Regions from separate parts of the Bradyrhizobium sp. NC92 genome, predicted to be linked through region 2. Evidence: riboswitches for the same ligand, from Rfam matches in the RefSeq annotation. Region 2 holds a riboswitch; the other holds the start of a gene.
The links. A riboswitch is a leader RNA that binds a small molecule or an ion and turns the genes downstream of it on or off. The one in region 2 is predicted to bind cobalamin.

Region 1 (5,925 bases), 3.8 Mb from region 2:
ATAGGACTGGACCCAACCGTGCTTTGTGAAGACGAAGCCCGACAGCTTCTCACCGAAATACTGCACCATGTCATTGCGCTCGAACTCGCCATGCACGAGCACGTCGAGCCCTATGTCGTCCTGCCATCTGACCGCACGCGCCGTTTCCGCTTTGAGGAAATCCTCGTATTGCGCGGCAGTCAACGTTCCCTGCGCGTGGGACGCACGGGCACGGCGAATGTCTGCGGTCTGCGGGAATGATCCAATCGTCGTCGTTGGGAATGTTGGCAAGGCGAACCGAGCGCGCTGAAGCTCGGCACGGCGCGCGTACGGACTTTGACGGCGACGCATTGTTTGGTCAATCGTAGTCATGCGCCGGGTGACGTTGGCGTTGTGAATCTTGGACGACTTCTCGCGCGCTAAGGCCGCCCTCTTGGAGGCCGCAAGGAGGCGCGATACGCGGGCATGCTTGCCGGCGAGCGCACTTGCCACGGTCGTCAGCTCCTTGATCTTCTGGACCGAGAACGCCAGCCAGCTCTTTACATCAAAATCGAGATCGCTTTCGAGCTCGACGTCGACCGGGACATGAAGCAGCGAGCACGAAGGGGCGATCTGGACGCGGTTATGACCGAGCTTTGCTATAGTTGGCGCCAACTTGTTGAACAAGTCCGACAGATTGGATCGCCAGACATTGCGTCCGTCAATGACCCCAAGTGAGAGAACGAGATCGCTGCGAGCTATGGCGGCGATTGCGCTCAACTGATCTGACGCCCGCACCAGGTCGACGTGAAGCCCGGCAACCGGCAAGGCCAAGGCAGTATCGAGGTTGTCGCCGAGGCTCCCAAAGTAGGTAGCCAGCATGATTTTGAGGCCGGGCACCGCATTTGCGAAATGGGCATAGGCCCGCCCCAACGCGCCGCGGGATACCTCGTCGAGGTCGAGGACCAGGCAGGGTTCGTCGAGCTGAACCCATTCCGCACCTCGCGCGGCTAGTTCGCGAAGGACATCGACGTAGACCGGTAGAAGCTGATCGAGCAGCAACAGTGGATTGAATCCCGGATCTGCACTCTTGCCGAGCTTCAGGAAGGTGACCGGGCCAACCAGCACACAGCGCGTCTGGTATCCAAGGCTCTTTGCTTCCTCATATTCCTCAATCGGCTTACGAGAGGAAAGCTTGAATGTTTGGTCCTTGCGAAATTCCGGCACCATGTAATGGTAGTTGGTGTCGAACCACTTTGTCATTTCCTGCGCTGCCGGGCCCTGTTGATGATGGCCGTGCCGGCGATCCGCATCTTGATCCTCTCCTGCACCGCGCGCCATGGCGAAGTAGGTCTTGAGTGACACTGGACCTGCGACCCAACCGTAACCGTCAGGAATCGCGCCGACCATCACACTGGTATCAAGCACATGGTCATACAGCGAGAAGTCGTTCGAAGGAATGATGGTCGCGCCGAGCGATTTCTGCCGCGCCCAGTTGGCGAGGCGAAGTCCAGCCGCAGCCTCGAAAAGCTGTGCTTCGCTTGACTTACCGGCCCAGTAGCTCTCGAGCGCGAATTTGAGTTCCCGGCGCGGACCGATGCGTGGCATACCTAGCGTGGCAACGGAAAGTGAACTGTTAGACATCGCTTCAACCCCATGGTTTGGGGCAAGGCGATGGTGGATGCGCACAGGTAAAGGCCGCCGCGGCGGCGACTTCTTGACGCACCACCGGGACACCCCGCCCGTGGACGAAAACGTTGTCGGGGCAGGTCTCCTGGCTCGCGGGTCATGGCTGCTGTCCGGCCTTCCCGAAGCCAACCGGCTTCAGTGACACTATTGGACAGCGGCTCGCCGCTTACAGTTGCGGGGGCAGCGCCGGCATCACACCGGCTTCCCTCTTAGCTCCGGATCAAGCGGGACCCAGAGAACCTCGAACGAAAATGAACTACCTGCAAAACCACCGTTCCGTCAACCGTTGAATATCACCGCCTCATCCTCGCCGATTTGGCACACGCCAATGAGAGGCATCCCAATCCGAGGCATGCGCCGCATGGCCGGGCCTTTCGTGACCTGCGCACGGGTGGATCGTAGATATTCAGTCGACCGTTTGTGCACGTGCAGGATCTTCACTCGGCTGTCTCCAATACGATTTGCGAGCGACTGCCCGAGGCGACCGCCAGAGCATGATCCAAAGTGCGGTCTTGGCCGAAACAGCGAGCGCGCAGGCGGAGGCGTCTGGTCTTCGACTTCCGAATCTTGATCAAGTCGGCACGTTCGTGGAGCGGCTTGCCCGAAGCTGTGTAGGACCTCTCGAATGAGTTGACCAATTCAGGCGCAATAATCATCGATCACGTAATCGCCGCGCCGCACCACGTTCTCCAAAACTTAGCGCCACCTCGATCGCGCACGGCGTCAGGCGCTTTGTCCACTCTTGTATCGCCTCAAGGACCGATTCACATCATCGACATCTACCTTCGCCATCAGATTGGCATCTGAATGGATGCTGGAATACCGATCGCCATAACGTCTAGCAGATGATGATCCGCTGACTTTCATGAGGCCGTCAGCCGTTCCGGCGATCCTTCAATAAGGATCAATCGCGTCGGATCCTTCAAATCGAACTCCATAACGCGGGGCGCAAAGAGGCGAGCATAGCGCGTGAAGGCGCTCGTCGGTGGAAACCGAATGACCGTATCGCACCGCCCGAGGAGATACATCTCAATCAGGGCAGAGAACCCGCCTTCGGCGCCAAGTTCTGCACTATGTAAAGGTCCAGCATGAGGTGCCTGGAAATGCTTGGGTATAGTGAAGAGATCGGGGAATATTCCAGATAGCTTGTCGACCATCAGCGTGCTGTCCGTGCACAAGAACAGCTTCACCGGGCTTGGATGCGGTAACGCTTTCGCCTTATGGATGGCAGTACATACCTGCCGAAAGGCGAGTTCCGGATCCGCCCAATAGGGCTTATGTCCCATGATATCTTCGCCGTTGCCGTGACGAACATGAACTCCGATTATGCTGTGTCCCTCAAAGTGCTCTTGGTAAATGGCATTAATTCGAGCCCGAATTTCCGGTTGGGGTTTGATCGTCCGAAATATCTGCCGTTCGGCATCCTCATCGCAGCGCCACATTAAGCAGGCGTCACACACCACAGTGTTAGCATCGACATCTTCCGGACTTTGGAAAAGTTGGTCCAGCTCGTCACGCTCCTGGAAGATCTGTTCATCTGGGCGATAAACGCAATCTATCGGTGCCCTATTCCACCAAGATGGGAAGAACGGCCCTGGAAATGACATTTGATTGATCCGGTCATCGCAAATGACCCGCACCCCGTCGATGGCTTGAACTGGCTCGAAGAACACTGGAAAGGCGTTGGTGAATGGCTGATCGAGATAACATGAGCCACGCCAATCGATTGCCAACGTCCGCCCGGTCCGCTTTGCGTAACGCCAAGCTGATGCCAACGACCATAGGCAATCCCCGAATCCGGTCCGCCGTCGCGCAACCACGAACCGATCATTCATCGAGTCACTGACAAGCATTTCGCGTTGCCTCGTTTCCACACATTGGTTGGGCAGGAGAACTTACTGACAGGCGGCCGATGTAAGGTGCCGCCCGACGGCAAACTGATAACTCGGAGGCTCGCGGTGATAGTGCTCCTAGCACCGCTCGCCTGGACTCATGAAGGCTGGACATTCAGGTCGGATGAGACGTTGCCAACCACGCACTTGGTTTCGGTACGGCTGGCATTCCGCTCATCGCGCCGTCTCATCCTCTGCTGCGTCCGCATGCGTAAAGCTAGACGACGCCTATAGTGACGTGCTCCGGTTCTGCTTCGGCGTGCCCTGCACCGCTACCAATGGCGCGAGTAGCGCGAGGCAGCTGTAGCCGAACGCAACGCTGCTCCCACAATCCCAACAATTCCTTCACAAGAGCTTCGCGTTTGGACCGATCTGGAGTAATGGTATCAAGAAGCGATCCAAGGACCGCCTCCCCGTCGATCCGCACCAGGAGATCGAACAAATCATGTGAGATACGCACACTGTTACGGTTCGAGTGTCCCCTGCGGATCTCGCATACGGTCTCCTGGCGATCTTCTGCAGTAAAAGCGCGGACTCGATGAAGGGATACATAAGCGGGCAATGAAATGGCGAGCGCAGTCCAGTCGTCTAGCCCTGTTGTCCTCTTTTTGATGAGGAACGGCCCAATCACGAGTCCATCTAAATCGGTCGTCAAGAACGTGGTAATCGCGTCAGACACGGAATCCACAATCGGCTCGGCATTGTTGTTAAATGATGTATTGAGCAGCACCGGAATTCCCGTCCGCTCTTTGAACGCACTAATAACGTCCCAGTAGAGCGGGTTTGTTTTGCGCGATACTGTCTGCAGCCGAGCAGTACCATCGACGTGCGTGATGGCGCCGAGCACGCTACGTTTGGGGTCGCGCACGCGGACCACGAAATTCATGAATGGGAATTCGCGCTTGCCATCCGGGAGCTCGAAAAATTCGTTCGCATCCTCCTCAAGCACTGATGGCGCGAACGGCCGATAGCCCTCGCGCTTTTTGACCATTGCGTTGATCCGGTCCTTGTTTGAAGCCGGTCGAGGATCAGCAAGAATGCTGCGATTGCCTAGCGCACGTGGCCCGAACTCAGAACGACCCTGGACCCAGCCGATCACGGCGCCATCAGCCATCCAACCGGCTGCACTTGCTGCTATGTCATCATGACGCTCAACGTCGAGGTGCCCCGCCCATGCACTCAGCTCGCGTTCTACGGCTCGCTCGCTTCCGATATCGGGACCCCAATAGACATCCTGAAGTCGCTCACGGGGGGCCGACATGCCCAAATCGCTGGAGACCATCAGGGCCGCGCCTAATGCGCAACCAGCGTCATGCGCAGCGGGTTGGACGAATATGTCTTCGAACAGTCCTGAGTAGAGCAGCTTACCATTCACGGTGCAGTTGTGGGCGACCCCTCCAGCCAGGCACAATCGCTTCATGCCGGTGCTCTTCCGATAGTGCTGCAGGATGTGAAACATGATCCGCTCTAGGGCTTCCTGCAAAGAAGCGCTCACGTCTCGATGCTGCTGCGTGAACGGCATTCCCTTTCTTCGAACCTGGATGTTGCGGAGCAACGTCGGTCCGATTCGATCTAGGTGAACACGATAGCCACCATTGTCCAAGAGTTCGTAGAACTGTCCGAAGAGCTCGCGATAGGGCGCCGGATCTCCGTAGGGAGCAAGTCCCATAACTTTATACTCGTCGAACAAACCGTACCCGAGATATCGGATAGCCTCGAGATAAAATAGTCCTAGGGAGTTATTCTCCGGAAAACTCGCGAGTTCCTTGATTTCGGTGCCCGACCCTACCGCCAATACGCCGGAGAGAAAATCGCCACCGCCATCGACCGCAAAAATCAGGCTTTGCTCAAATCCCGACATCGCAAATGCGCTCGCTGCGTGTGCGTGATGGTGGTGCACGAACGAGAGCCGCGCCTCTTCGACCTCAGTGCCGAACTCTTGCGCCAGCAACTTCCTCAGCAACAGTTTGGCATCCAGTGGAATGGAGACATCTGGCTGAGACACAAGCAGCCGCTCCAGCATGGTATTGCAATAGGCCTCGGTAGCGTAGAACGCGATACGATCGATATCGTGGAGCTGCACTCCGGCAGTTGCAAGGCAGTACCGGATCGCGCTGCTTGGGAACTTGTTGGAGTGCTTGATCCGATTGAGGCGCTCCTCTTCAACGGCTGCCACGACCCGCCCGTCTCGGACAAGCACCGCAGCGCCGTCGTGCAGAAACGTCTTAGGCAGATCGAGTGGATTTTCATGGATTTTATCCAGCCCGCCGCTCAATCCTAAACACAGCATTTCGTTCTCCATTTGGTCATGACAGGACGACCCAAGCGCCTTCAAAGGCCGTACTTTCGCTCTTGCATATTCAACTCAGATTATTCGAGGTCCGTC
Region 2 (5,925 bases):
CCGCAGCAATGCGGAAGCGTTCGGGGTGGAACACAAGATCACGGTTGTTGCGGGCACCGCGCCCGACGCGCTCGCTCCGCTGGACCGGCCGGATGCTGTGTTCGTCGGGGGCGGCTTCGATATCGCGATGTTCGAAGCTGTCTGGTCGCGGATTACGCCCGGCACGCGGTTCGTCGCCCATGCCGTGACGTTGGAGACGGAAGCGCTGCTCGGCCAGCTGCATCAACAGCATGGCGGCGAGTTGATGCGGGTCGAGATCGCGCATGCCGCTCCGCTCGGCCGTTACCGCGCGTGGGAGGCGACGCGGCCAGTGGTGCAATGGAGTACGGTCCGATGAAGGTCGCCGGACTCGGATTCAAGAAAAATGTGACGCTGGCCTCGTTACGGGAGGCGCTTGTTGCGGCCGGCGGTCCCGACGGTCTCGCGGCCGTGGCAACCGTCGGCGACAAGGCCGATGCAGAGGCGCTGCAGCAGCTCGCGCGGGAGTGTGGCGTTCCGATCAAGGCTGTCTCGGCCGACGCGTTGGCCGGTATTGATACGCCGACGCAGTCGCAGCGGATCACCGAAGGGTTCGGCACGGGATCGGTCGCCGAGGCCGTGGCGCTCGCCGCGGTCGGACCTCGTGCCCGTCTGATCGCGACGCGCGTGGTCTCGCAGGATCGCACCGCGACCGCCGCGATTGCCGAAGGAGACGGCCCATGACGGTGCATTTCATCGGCGCCGGCCCGGGCGCGCCTGACTTGCTGACCTTGCGCGGCCGCGATCTGATCGCGGCCTGTCCGGTCTGCCTCTATGCCGGCTCGCTGGTGCCGGAGGGCGTGCTGGCGCATTGCCCGCCGGGAGCGCGCATCGTCAACACCGCGCCCATGTCGCTCGACGAGATCATCGCGGAGATCGCCGCCGCGCATGCGGACGGCCAAGACGTCGCGCGGCTGCATTCCGGCGATCTCTCGATCTGGTCCGCGATGGGCGAGCAGCTCCGCCGTTTGCGCGCGCTTGGGATTCCCTTCACAGTGACACCCGGCGTTCCCTCATTCTCGGCTGCCGCAGCGGCACTGGAAACCGAGCTGACGCTGCCCGGTCTTGCTCAGACGGTCGTGCTGACGCGCACGCCAGGTCGAGCCAGCGCGATGCCCGAAGGCGAGAAGCTCGCCGCGTTCGCTGCGACCGGCGCGGTGCTCGCGATTCACCTGTCGATCCATCTGCTCGACCAGGTCGTCGCCGAGCTGACGCCGCATTACGGCGCGGATTGCCCGGTCGCGATCGTCTGGCGCGCGAGCTGGCCGGAGCAGCGCATCGTGCGCGCGACGCTGGCAACGCTCGATGCGGCCGTGGGCAGCGAGATGGAGCGCACCGCGCTGATCCTGATCGGCAAGACGCTTGGCGCTGCGGATTTCGACGAGAGCCGCCTCTATGCCGCCGACTACGACCGCCGCTATCGCCCGGTCGGTGCCGAGCCGCGCTTTCCGGAGGCGTCGTGATGCCGGCTGCGCTCGTCATCTCCGCGCCGGCCTCCGGCGTCGGCAAGACCACGCTGACGCTGGCGCTCGCCCGCGCCTGGCGCCATCGCGGACTGAACGTGCAGTGCTTCAAGAGCGGGCCAGACTATATCGATCCCGCCTTCCACGCCGCCGCTACGGGACGCGCCTCTGTCAACGTCGATAGCTGGGCGATGGATCGAACGACGATCGCGCATCTCGTCAGCCGCGGCACGGACGCCGACATTGTCCTCGCCGAAGGCTCGATGGGCCTGTTCGACGGCGTCGCCGCACGCGGCGTCTCCGGCACCGGAGCGACCGCTGACATTGCGGAGATGCTGGGCTGGCCGGTGGTTCTTGTGATCGATCCCTCCGGCCAGGCGCAGACCGCGGCAGCGATCGCCACAGGCCTTCGCGATTACCGCGCCGGCGTGCGCCTCGCGGGCGTCGTGCTCAACCGCGTCGCCAGCCCGCGCCACGAGGATCTGGTGCGGCGCGCGCTGAACGAGGCCGGCATCACCGTGTTCGGCGCGCTGCCGCGCCATGCCGAGATCAGCCTGCCGAAGCGGCATCTCGGCCTCGTGCAGGCCGAGGAGCAGGCCGAGATCGGCAAGCTGATCGACGAGGCCGCGCGCTTCGTTGCCGAGCACGTCGATCTCGATGCGGTGCTCAACTCGGCGGGCAAATGGTCGCCGCAAGCTGCGGCGAACGATATGAGCGTAACGCCGCCCGGCCAGCGCATCGCGCTGGCCCGCGATGCGGCATTCTCCTTCGTCTATCCGCACATGCTGGAAGCCTGGCGCGCGGCGGGCGCCGAGATCGTGCCGTTCTCGCCGCTGGCCGACGAAGCGCCCGATGCGAGCGCCGACGTGTGCTGGCTGCCAGGCGGCTATCCCGAGCTGCATGCCGGAAAGATCGCGGCCAATGCGCGCTTTCGCAGCTCCTTGCGCGCTTTCGCCGAGACACGGCCCGTGCATGGCGAATGCGGAGGCTATATGGTGCTGGGCACAGGCCTCACCGACGCCGACGGTATCAGCCATGAGTTGACGGGGCTGCTCGGCCTGGAGACCAGCTTTGCCAAGCGCCGCATGCATCTCGGCTATCGTCTGGCCGAACTCGCCGCGCCGATGCCGGGGCATCGGCCGGGTGCGCGCCTGCGCGGCCACGAGTTCCACTATTCGACCATCCTCACCCAGCCCGATACGCCGCTCGCGGTCGTGCACGACGCCACCGGCACAGTCATTGCAGAGACCGGCTCGCGCCGTGGCCATGCCACCGGCACGTTCTTCCATCTGATCGCGGAGGACCGGTGAGCGGTTTTGTCTCTTTCGTCTCCGCCGGCCCCGGCGACCCCGAGCTCCTCACGGTGAAGGGCGCCGCGCGGCTGCGCGAGGCCGATGTCGTGCTCTATGACGACCTTGCCTCCGGCGCGATCCTCGATCTCGCCCGGCCCGGTGCCAATCTCGTCGCGGTGGGAAAGCGGGCCGGGCGTCCTTCGACCAAGCAGCACCACGTCAACCGTCTCCTGGTCGACTACGCCGCAACCGGCGCGCGCGTGGTGCGCCTCAAGTCCGGCGATGCCGGCATTTTCGGCCGGCTCGAGGAGGAGCTGGAAACACTGCGCGAAGCCGGCATCGGCTACGAGATCGTTCCCGGCGTCACATCCGCTTGTGTCGCCGCCGCCGAGGCCGGCATTCCCTTGACCCGGCGGCATACCTCCCGCCGGGTGCAGTTCATCACCGGTGCTGATGTCACCGGCGAGTTGCCGCCCAATTTGAATTGGGCCGCGCTGGCTGATCCCGAGGCCACGACCGTGGTCTATATGGGCCGGCGCACCTTTCCGGCGCTTGCCGCAAAATTGATCGCGCACGGTCTCGCCCCCAGCACCCCGGCGCTGTTCGCCGAATCTCTCGGGCGTCCCGACGAACGGCTGGTCCGTACCACGATTGCCGAGCTTGCCGAGCAGCTTGGCCGCGGCGGCGCCGCTTCCACCGCCGCCGTGATCCTGTTCGGCGCGCTGGCGGGAGAATATCCGGCATGACGGCTCCGGCAGCGGTTCGCCCCTTGACGCCCGCAATGCGAAAGGGGCACACAAGAGCGGCATGGTGCTCGACGCGGCGCAAAGCGCCGGAGCATAATCGGGAATGGGGATGGGCGGACCCAGTTGCGGCGCCCAAAACCCCAGCCGCCCCCGCGACTGTAAGCGGTGAGGGGCTCCGAACCGCCACTGGACCGCAAGGTCCGGGAAGGCCGGAGAACCCAGTGAACCGCGAGCCAGGAGACCGGCCGTGCACGTATTGAGGCCAAGGCCGTCGGGTGTGACGGCAGGAAGGAATTGAGCCATGCATATCGAACCCGGCGTCGTGACGGGCGCCAAGCTCGTGTTGAGTTACGCAACCGGCATCGCCGCAGGTGGCATTGCCTTGAAGCTTGCGGCCGAGACCGTGCGCGAGCAGGGCGTCGTGTCGTTCGCGGCGCGGACGCTCGCCACCACCGGCCTCGTCTTCACCTTCTTCGAGATCCTGCCGCACTTCCCGGTCGGCGTCTCCGAGGTGCACTTCATTCTCGGCTCGACACTGTTCCTGCTGTTCGGCGCGGCTCCCGCGGCGTTCGGCCTTGCGCTCGGCCTGCTGCTCCAGGGCGTTTTCTTCGAGCCGGCCGACCTGCCGCAATATGGCATGAATGTCACGACGCTGCTGGTGCCGCTGTTCGCGATCCAGGCAATCGCTGCCCGGATCATTTCGCGCAACAGCGCCTATGTTGATTTGAAGTATCGGCAGGCGCTGGCGCTTTCGACGACCTACCAGGCCGGCGTGATCGCCTGGGTGGCGTTCTGGGCGCTTTATGGTTCCGGTTTCGCCATGAGCAACCTCGCCAGCATCGCGACGTTCGCGGCGTCCTATGCACTGGTCATCGTGATCGAGCCGCTGGCCGATCTTGCCGTGCTGGCGCTGGCGAAGTCTCTGCGTGGTGTCACCGCGCCTGGCCTCGTCACGCCTCGCCTGCACAACGCGGCTTAAGAGACAAGGGGCGGCCGTCATGGTCGCCCCGTACGCCCGATGCTCACGCTCTCCCTGATAGGCATCGGTTGCGGCGATCCCGAGCAGCTCACGCGCGCCGCGACCCGCGCCATCAACGCGGCCGATCTCGTCCTGATCCCGCGCAAGGGGAGCGCAAAATCCGATCTCGCCGATCTCAGGCGGACGATTTGCGCGGATGTGCTGACCAACGACAAGACCGTTATCGCCGAGTTCGATCTTCCGGTGCGGGATGCCGGTGAAGCTGATTACCGCAAGGGCGTGGACGATTGGCACGATGCGGTTGCCGCGACCTGGTCGCAGACGATCGCAGATCATCTCGGGATCGAAGGCAAGGTCGCGCTGCTGATCTGGGGCGACCCGTCGCTCTACGATTCCTCGCTGCGCATTGCGCGGCGATTGAATCCGTTGCCGACAATCGAAGTCGTGCCCGGCATCACCTCGATCCAGGCGCTGTGTGCGGCGCATGCGCTGCCGCTCAACGATATCGGCGAGCCCTTTCTGGTCACGACGGGCCGGCGCTTGCGCGAGGGAGGCTGGCCGCAGGGCGTCGACACGGTGGTCGTGATGCTCGACGGCGGCACGGCGTTCCAGTCGCTCGATCCGGCTGGGCTTCACATCTGGTGGGGGGCCTATCTCGGCATGGCCGATCAGATCCTCATGTCCGGTGCGCTCACCGAAGTGGGTTCGCGCATTGCCGCCGCGAGGCAGGACGCACGTGAGCGGCACGGCTGGATCATGGACAGCTACATTCTCAAACGCAGGCGTTGAGCGAGTCAGCATGCTTCCCGAATGGGTCACCCAGAACTGCCCCGAAATCTCCGCGGTCCATCGCGTGGCGGCCGTTGCGCGGCAGGCGCAACTGACGAAGCCGACGGGCGCGCTCGGCCGGCTGGAGCAGCTCGCGATCGAGCTTGCGGGCCTGCAGGCCACCGAGCAGCCGCGCGCCGCGCGCGTCCCGATCATCATCTTCGCGGGCGACCACGGCATCGTCGGACAGGGGGTGTCGGCCTATCCGCAAGCCGTCACCATCGCGATGATGGCGAATTTTGCCTCCGGAGGCGCCGCGATCTCGGTGCTGGCGCGCGAGCTGGGTTCGAGCCTCGAGGTCGTCGATGCCGGTACGCTGTCCGAGGTGCAGATGGCCGGAATCGTCACCGACAAGCCGCGCGGCGGCACGCGCGATTTCAGTGCCGAGGCCGCGCTCACCCCGGCGGAATTGGTCTTCGCCTTTGAGGCCGGCCAGCGCGCGGTGGCGCGCGCCGAGGCCGGCCGGCCTGATCTCTTGATCTTTGGCGAGATGGGGATCGGCAACACCACGACGTCAGCTGCGATTGCTGCGAGCCTGCTCGGTGTGAGCGCCGAAGAGATCGCCGGCAGCGGCACCGGCGTCGATGCGGCCGGCCGCG

Region 1: linked by a shared signal. The riboswitch ahead of metE (5-methyltetrahydropteroyltriglutamate--homocysteine S-methyltransferase) and the one ahead of N2602_RS14400 (energy-coupling factor ABC transporter permease) in region 2 are both predicted to bind cobalamin.

What each region holds. Positions count from the first base shown of each region.
Region 1 covers NZ_CP104171.1:6,855,439-6,861,363, forward strand. The annotation lists gene metE (5-methyltetrahydropteroyltriglutamate--homocysteine S-methyltransferase) at 1-1,602, opposite strand, end outside; cobalamin riboswitch at 1,705-1,906, opposite strand; gene N2602_RS32075 (nodulation protein NodZ) at 2,511-3,500, opposite strand; gene N2602_RS32080 (carbamoyltransferase) at 3,757-5,829, opposite strand.
Region 2 covers NZ_CP104171.1:3,105,221-3,111,145, forward strand. The annotation lists gene cbiE (precorrin-6y C5,15-methyltransferase (decarboxylating) subunit CbiE) at 1-337, shown strand, start outside; gene N2602_RS14380 (cobalamin biosynthesis protein) at 334-702, shown strand; gene cobM (precorrin-4 C(11)-methyltransferase) at 699-1,481, shown strand; gene N2602_RS14390 (cobyrinate a,c-diamide synthase) at 1,481-2,791, shown strand; gene cobA (uroporphyrinogen-III C-methyltransferase) at 2,788-3,519, shown strand; cobalamin riboswitch at 3,565-3,784, shown strand; gene N2602_RS14400 (energy-coupling factor ABC transporter permease) at 3,821-4,498, shown strand; gene cobF (precorrin-6A synthase (deacetylating)) at 4,538-5,287, shown strand; gene cobT (nicotinate-nucleotide--dimethylbenzimidazole phosphoribosyltransferase) at 5,298-5,925, shown strand, end outside.